One region of the Leptolyngbya subtilissima AS-A7 genome, then DNA from elsewhere that is predicted to be linked to it. Evidence: riboswitches for the same ligand, from Rfam matches in the RefSeq annotation. Region 1 holds a riboswitch; the other holds the start of a gene.

Region 1 (3,757 bases):
AGATCGACTAACCCCGCCGCCAGGGTGCGGCAGGCTAGCAGGTGTAGATCTCGGTACTCAATCCCAGGGCGAGCGGCGGCAATGCAGGCATCGTGGGCGACCAGCACCAGGTTGTATATATCCCGCTGGGGGGCGGTGAATTGGCCAGATACAGGCCAGGTGCGAGTAATGTCCGAAGCCCAGCCACTAGGGGCCTCGGCCCCTACGTCGGCTAGCAGCAGATCGCCCGGAGCCAGGGCATGGTGGTACTGCTCATTGTGGAGCACTTCGCCGTGGACGGTGACAATGCTGTTGTAGGCGCAGGTCATGCCCTGGCCTATAATCACCTGCTCCATGGCGGCCCGCACCTGGGCCTCAGTGGTTGCCCCCGGAGTGGCAACCATACCGGCTTTGTGGGCGGCGACGGAGACCGCCGCCGCCTGTTTGATTTGGTCAAGGGCGTAGTCATCGTGGTGCAATCGCAGGGCCACCAGGGCTTCGACCAAAGCTCTGCGACGTTCTGCGGCGGTGGTTTGGGCGGAAAGGGTCGCCGCTTCGCCTAAATAGGCGTCTAGGTCTTGATAAGGATAGGCGGCGTCGGCTCCGATATCAGCGGCGATCGCGTCTCGACTAGGGCTTGGCCCGTGCCACAGAGCCGCTTCGGTGGAGGTCTCATCCATAAACAGCGTCAGCCTTCCCCCTTCAAGATGAAGGGCAGCATTGGCCAGGGGCAGGCCCGCAAAGTACAAAAAATGGCTGTTGGCCCGAAAGGGATAGGTGTTGGCCGGAAAGTTGCGCGACACTGCCTGCCCCGACCACAGCACCACTGGCCCTGGATGAAGCTCAGCTAGGCGATCGCGGCGCTGCCGTAGCGCCGCAGCCAGCGATAAAGAGGTGGTCTGAGGGGGCATAGACAACCAAAGCCGACGACCTCTTTAGTCTGCCACAGCACACCAGTCCTAAAGATGTAACAAACTTGACAGGCTAGATCTAGCTTTAAACCTCGATTGCCAGTCGTTAACCCCAAAGAAGAGAAACATCCCTTAAAATGAAACCAATAAAATTAATTTTTTGTGAATTCTCCATTCAAAGCTCAGTTCAAATGAACTACTGTTGAATCTATAACGGCTAGCCTATCTCAGGTGCAGCGCTATGGCTTCCTTAACGATTTGTCTAGGATCACGGGTTCGCCTTAAGGGTCAAGACGACCACGTACCCGATTTTGTAGTAGTGCGGTGTGAGCGCGATCGCTGCTGGGTGCGCCAGCAAGACTGGGCTCCTGGTACCGAAATCAAAGTCAGTTTCAAGCAGATTCTAGTGCCTCCAGAGGCAGGCTCAACTCTGACAGTAGATCTGGCTCAGCAGGTCAAAGCATCAGGATTGTTGGCCGGCCACGGTGACCACCGCGCGGGAGAGAACGTGGTTTATATGGACGCCTACCGCCGTCGCCCTGCCCCTCAGAAGCGGTAGCGTTGATGGATGATAGTTTTGAGCTCTAAGTTGCAACGATTTGTTGCAGATGCTTCGTCCCTAAGGTGTTAGGATGCAGCTCTGTCGGTTTTAGCGGGGGTCAGCCGCTGAAGGAAACGGGGAAAGCGCAGCGAAAATCTGCCACTGTCCCGCAGCTGTGAGGCGATTTTAGAGTTCGGATTTTGGATTGACACTTCTCCAACGTCTAGACCTTAAAATTCTCCAAGTCAGAATGCCCGCCGATGGATGCCCACTGTTATTTCCATCTGCGAGGTACAGATGACTATAAATAGTTTTTGGTTTGCTCTAGGGCGCTGTAGCCCTGGGCGATATTTTTTGCTGCTGCACCAGGCCCCAAGCGATCGCCGGTGGTGGCTGTGCGCATAGATGACAGCGTGTGGCAGGGCTGTAGCGATTGGCAGCCGCTGTTTATTCGCGAATATTGGCTGCCCATAGGTCACCTCGCCTGGCAGGGGTTTTTGCAGCAGGGCCGAGGCATGATGCTGTGCGAGGTTCACGCTAGCACCGCCACGGTGGACTGGAGACGCACAGCGGTGCCCTACACTGCCCGTTTTGTGGCCGCAGGTGTCGTAGCTGCCTGCTGTCACGACCTCGGTCTGCCAGCTGATCAATTGCCTGCTCTAGCCGAGGCCATAGCGACCTACGACCCCGCCCAGGATGCGATCTTGCTCTTGATTGGAGACTCGCGCCCCTATGTGAGCTGCCTAAAGGCGTGGGCGGTGCCACCGCCGGAGTGCTCTCGCCAGATGGGCGATTCGCGAAGCGATCTGTCCTGGAATCGCCAGGCCGAGTTTACCGTCACTCCCAAATCTTAATTTCTCGGTTTTGTCGGTCTCCCAAGCTTCGAGGCTGGCTGGCAAATCCTATTCACCTATCTGTTTGAACCCAATGACCCAACCAACTTTATTTGTCTGCGCCCTGTGTAAATTCCCCGCCGCTGAGTCTGGCGTGGGCGATACCCCTGGAGGGCAGCACCTGATCGACCAGCTAACGAACTGCCTAGCCGCCGAAACCGGTTCGGGCGAAATCACCCTTCAGCCGGTGCGCTGCATGGCTGCTTGCGATCGCGCCTGCAACGCTGCCCTCAGCGCCCCCGGCAAGCTGACCTTTATCTTCAATGACCTTTTGCCCAGCCAGTCAGCCTCCGACTTGGCAGAGTTTTGTCGCCAGTACGCCGCTGCCGCTAACGGCAAGGTGCCCTACGGGCTGCGATCGCCCGCCATCAAGCAGGCCACAGCCTATGTGCTGCCGCCGCTATTAGCCGAGGGAGTAGAGGCTGCAATTCCGGAACGGAGCGCTTCGCGAGTTACCCATTAACTCATCCACTCTCCACCGACAATCTCAAACTCCAGCCCAAAATCCTGGGCCAAACTACAGGTTTGGTGGTCAGTAATGTTGGTGTCGCTCAGCTCTAAGTTGTAGAAGCTGATGGCGGCATCGGTAAAGTAAGGCCCTGCGTGCCAAGTGCCTACCTCTAGCTTGATAAAGCAGTTGCCGGGAATGTGAAAGGCGCGGATTTTACTCGGGTCGGGCTGCTCAGCCTTCCCCGGTGGAGCGACTGCCATAAACCAATCTTTGCCCTCCAGTGCTCCTAGGCACTGGGTACAACGTTGGTGCCGAGTAATAGTGCGAAACCGGGTGCCCTTGGCCTCTAGGGTCATGATGTAAAAGTGGGGAATGCCGCGATCGAGCTTGAGCTGGGCATCGCTAGGGCCGAAGGTAGCGCCGTCGGCACTGGGGAAGATCACCTGACCAAAGGGTGCAAAGCTCTCTGGGGTGATGGGCTGTGCCGTCAATTGCTGAAGGGTGAGGGGGGGAGAGTCATCCATTGGTACCGAGTTTTTGCAACTGTGGCGATCGCTAGCTCATGCTTACCTACGGTGGTTGCTCGATGTCTTGTAGGAGGAGACCATCATAAGATCCACTGGCTCAAGGCTATTGCCATGATAGCTTCTCAGCTTAGCTTTCCCCAGGCTTCAGCGTATCGGGTACCGCCATTGGAAAGTGGCGACCGCTCATCCGCCCTGAGTTTGAGCGCGCCATGCCGCCGCTGCCGTTACCAAAGCCGAGCTGGTCGAAGGAGTCGTCTATGTGGCCTCGCCCCTGCGGTTTCAACAGCACGCCGAGCTTCACAGCCGATTAGATACTCGGCTGGGTACCTATGTGGCCTTTACCTCCGGCACTCGCTCAGGCATTGAACCCACAGTGCGCATTGATCTAGATAACGAGCCTCAGCCCGATATTGTATTTGTGATGGATAAATTGACGGGCGGACAGGCTCGACTCA
Region 2 (3,757 bases), on a different contig from region 1:
GGCAGTGGAGCGCCTCTAGCGGCATGGATCCCAAACCGCTGCGAATTTTTAACCCCGCCAGCCAGGCCCAAAAGTTTGATGCCGAAGCCGAGTACATTCGCCAATGGGTGCCGGAGCTCAGGTCGCTAGATACGGGGGCACTAGTGATGGGAAAGATTGCGGAGCGCGATCGCGGCGACTACCCTGCCCCCATCGTCGATCACAAAATTCAGCAGGCGCTGTTTAAAGATAAGTACAAAGCTCAGAGGGCTTAACACGTGACCAAGTTGATTGTGACAGGAGCCACATAGGTTCAGGGTTTAAGGTGTATGGTTCACGACCTACCTTGAACCGTACACCTTAAACCTTCGCTGATCTGTCATCTTGGCTTAGCAGACTCATAACCGCAGACGCTTTAACCGCTGAGCGGGCCTAACGTCGCCGTCGCGGTCGCACAATGCTAAACAGCAGCCACAGCCCAAAGAAACTAGCCGCCGCAAACAAGATAATGCTCAAGATCTGCCCCTGGGATGTCTGCTGCCCCGTGGACACGATCGCCGCCCCAATGATCAGCGCTGCCACTACGGTGCTAAAGGAATGGCGGTTAGAAGATTCATCCAGGCTGCGGCGCAGGTCGTCTACACCCTGAATGCTGAGGCTAAACTTGAGCTGCTCTGAACTGAGGCGATCGAGCAAAAAGCCTAGCTGGCGCGGCGAACTCAGTGACAGGTTACGAAACTCTAGCCCCGTGCGCAGCAGCGCCAGCAAGGGGTCATCCCCCACCATTTGCTGGCGAAACAGATCGGCCATCAGCGGGCGCACCTCCTCGAGCAGGTTGACGCCGGGATTGAACTGCCGGACCGCTCCCTCTAGGTTAGCGAGGGATTTGGTGAACAACCCCACGTTGGCGGGCCAGCGCAGGTTGTTGCGAATGCCCGCCGCCAAGATTTCGCCAAAAATTTCGGCGGTGTTGATCTGCTCTAGGCTGAGCCCGTAATAGCGGCCTAGCAGACGGGTATAGTCGCTCTCTAGGCGAGCCAGGTTGACGGGTTTGAGGGGTTCGGCCAGCTGTAGGGTGAGTTGGCAGCAGCGTTGGGCGTCGCAGTTAACAATCGCCAGCACCATCTCGGTTATGGTGTTACGGGTACGGGGATCCAAATGGCCCATCATGCCGCAGTCGAGCAGGGCTAGGCGACCATCTTCCAAGTAAAAAATGTTGCCAGGGTGGGGATCGGCGTGGAAAAACCCGTCCACAAAATACTGTTTGAAGAAGGCTCGAAACAGCAGCGTGGTAGCGGCCGATCGCAGACCAACGGCATCGCTGTGGGCATCTTCGGCCAGCAAATCGGCCTTGAGCAGAGGGGTGCCCTCCAGCCACTCCATGGTCATAATTTTTGTGTTGGTCAGATCCCAGTAGATCTGTGGCACGATCAGCTGGTTGGCGTCGTACCAGGCGCTTTTAGACAGGTTGCGGCGCAGCTGGTCAGTGTAGCCCGCCTCCGTGGTGAAGTCGAGTTCAGCATTGATGGCATCGGCAAACTCTTCAGCTAAATCGACTACGTTGTAGCGCTGGCCAAACTGGGTAGCCGACACCAGCCGGGCAACGTCGCGAATTAGGGTCATATCGCGCTCGACCTGGCGCTCGATGCCGGGGCGCTGCACCTTCACAGCGACCTGCCGACCATCTTTGAGCAGCGCCTTGTGGGTTTGGGCAATGGAACCGGCGGCGATCGCTTGATAGTCCAGCCGTTCAAACAGCTCCTCGGGAGGCTTGCCCAGGTGCTGGCGAATGTAAGCTTCGATCTCCTTAGGGTCTACCGGCGGTACGGTGGTTTGTAGGCTGCTGAGCTCCTCAATGTAGGCCGGGGGCATGAGGTCGGGGCGGGTGCTCAACAACTGCCCTAGCTTGACGTAGACCGGCCCCAGGTCAGTGAGAATGTTGCGCAGCACCGCGGGGGGCGGAATCTCGGGCTCATCGGCTTTGCCTCCCACCAATAGCTGCCGCATGTAGTCCCAGCCGTTGCCGAGCACCACTTCAATAATTTCTTTTTGCCGAGCCAGACGAGACGATGAAACCATTGGGGGCAGGGGTAGGTTTTGCTCGATGCTAGCGCACCTAGGTAAGGCGTTGGCTGCGTGTGGTGCGCCAGATGACTATTGATAAACCAGCGGCGGGGCCAGATTCACCCGATGCTATGATGCTTGGGCGTTGTCGGTTCCGGTGGGGATCAGCCACTGGAGGCAAGGGGGAAAGTGCAGTGCAAGTCTGCCGCTGTCCCGCAGCTGTAAAGCTGTTTTGGTGTTGAGGGGGTATTCGCCCAACACCAAGACGCTGAGCCAGAATGCCCGCCGATCGCAGGTCTGTTTTCCACTGTTCTTTCTTCGTCTGCGAGGTACGGATGAATTATCGCTTTACTGCTTTGGAATCAATTAAGACTGGTTTTTCGCAGAAGCGGATAGGTCGTAGCATCGGGGGCGCGATCGCCGCCCTGCTGCTGCCCCTGCCCAGCCTGGCCCACCATCCGCTCGGGGGCCGAGTGCCCGCTAACTTTGCTGAGGGGTTTTTGTCGGGACTGGCTCACCCCATTATTGGCCTCGACCATGTGGCCTTTGTGGTTGCTGTGGGCCTACTGGCAGCCGTTAGCACCTGGGGAATCGTCATTCCTGCTGCCTTTGTGCTGGCGGCTATGGTTGGCACAGGGCTGCACCTGGCAGAGCTAACGTTACCGGCAGTGGAGTTTGTGATTGCTGGCTCAGTGCTTGGGTTTGGGGTGCTGCTTGCGCTACGCAACCGTCCTCAAAGTAGCGCCATCACAGGCTTGGCAGTGCTAGCTGGGCTGTTCCATGGGTTTGCCTACGGCGAGGCCATTTTTGGTGCAGAATCCATGCCGTTGGTGGCCTATCTCGCTGGGTTTACAGCAGTGCAGATGGGGCTTGCGATCGCTGCCTTTTTGGTCGGGCGACAGCTCACCCAACGGTCTACAACTCTTTTCGTACAGCGGGCCGGTCTAGTGATCTGCGGTATTGGAGCCACGTTTCTTGCCACCGCGCTCCTCAACGGTTTGCTGCCCACCTAGGATCGTGAGGCGGGAGTTGGCACAACGCCGTTGAGCGTCTGTCATTCCCAAATCCTGCCAAATTCCCTTTCTTAGGCTGAGCCTGTTGCGAAATAGGCACAAGAGCTAGGTCTAACTTCTCGGTCTGGCGGTATGCTTAATCCGTTTGGTTGAGCCAGCGGTGCATTCCCTATGACCCTATCTCCAACTTGGGCCGCGGCCCTGTTCATGCCCGCAACGGTTGGGCTGCTATACCAGGCATTGCAGCCCCATCCCTGGCCCTATCGCCTGCTGGCTCTGTCGCTGATGTTGATGAGTCTAGAGCAGGCCCATATGGCTCGGGTAGACCTGCGCCATGGAGATATAGTGGGCCAGCGATCGCGCGATCCGCGCCTGGGCCACTTTAGTCGTGTGGTCATGCTGACAATAGCTGGTCAAGTGGCAGGCTTCTCCATAGCCGCCCTGGGCCATCTCGGTTGGGGGATGGGGCTAATCTTGGTCAGCCTGCTGGGGTTTAACCTGGCAGCCTCCATTCGCTTAGAGCCTGCTAGCCCGAAACCGATTCAGCCCGCAGGCTGGCGATCGCGTCTTGATGTGCTTGGGTTAGATGCGATCGCCCTCGTCCTAGCCCTGGTGTGGATTGCCCAGCGGGTCCAAGGTTGGGTAGCTGGAGGCTTGTTTGCCATTACCGTGCTCTACGGCGGCAGCAAACTAGTGGCCTA

The links. A riboswitch is a leader RNA that binds a small molecule or an ion and turns the genes downstream of it on or off. The one in region 1 is predicted to bind cobalamin.
Region 2: linked by a shared signal. The riboswitch ahead of NC979_RS11055 (HupE/UreJ family protein) and the one ahead of NC979_RS02175 (hypothetical protein) in region 1 are both predicted to bind cobalamin.

What each region holds. Positions count from the first base shown of each region.
Region 1 covers NZ_JAMPKY010000001.1:468,170-471,926, forward strand. The annotation lists gene NC979_RS02165 (aminopeptidase P family protein) at 1-890, opposite strand, end outside; gene NC979_RS02170 (hypothetical protein) at 1,132-1,449, shown strand; cobalamin riboswitch at 1,518-1,707, shown strand; gene NC979_RS02175 (hypothetical protein) at 1,827-2,285, shown strand; gene NC979_RS02180 (DUF1636 domain-containing protein) at 2,359-2,787, shown strand; gene NC979_RS02185 (ureidoglycolate lyase) at 2,784-3,299, opposite strand; gene NC979_RS02190 (hypothetical protein) at 3,430-3,591, opposite strand; gene NC979_RS02195 (Uma2 family endonuclease) at 3,562-3,757, shown strand, end outside.
Region 2 covers NZ_JAMPKY010000004.1:308,837-312,593, reverse strand. The annotation lists gene NC979_RS11065 (FAD-binding domain-containing protein) at 1-254, shown strand, start outside; gene NC979_RS11060 (ABC1 kinase family protein) at 412-2,058, opposite strand; cobalamin riboswitch at 2,176-2,347, shown strand; gene NC979_RS11055 (HupE/UreJ family protein) at 2,400-3,056, shown strand; gene NC979_RS11050 (hypothetical protein) at 3,228-3,757, shown strand, end outside.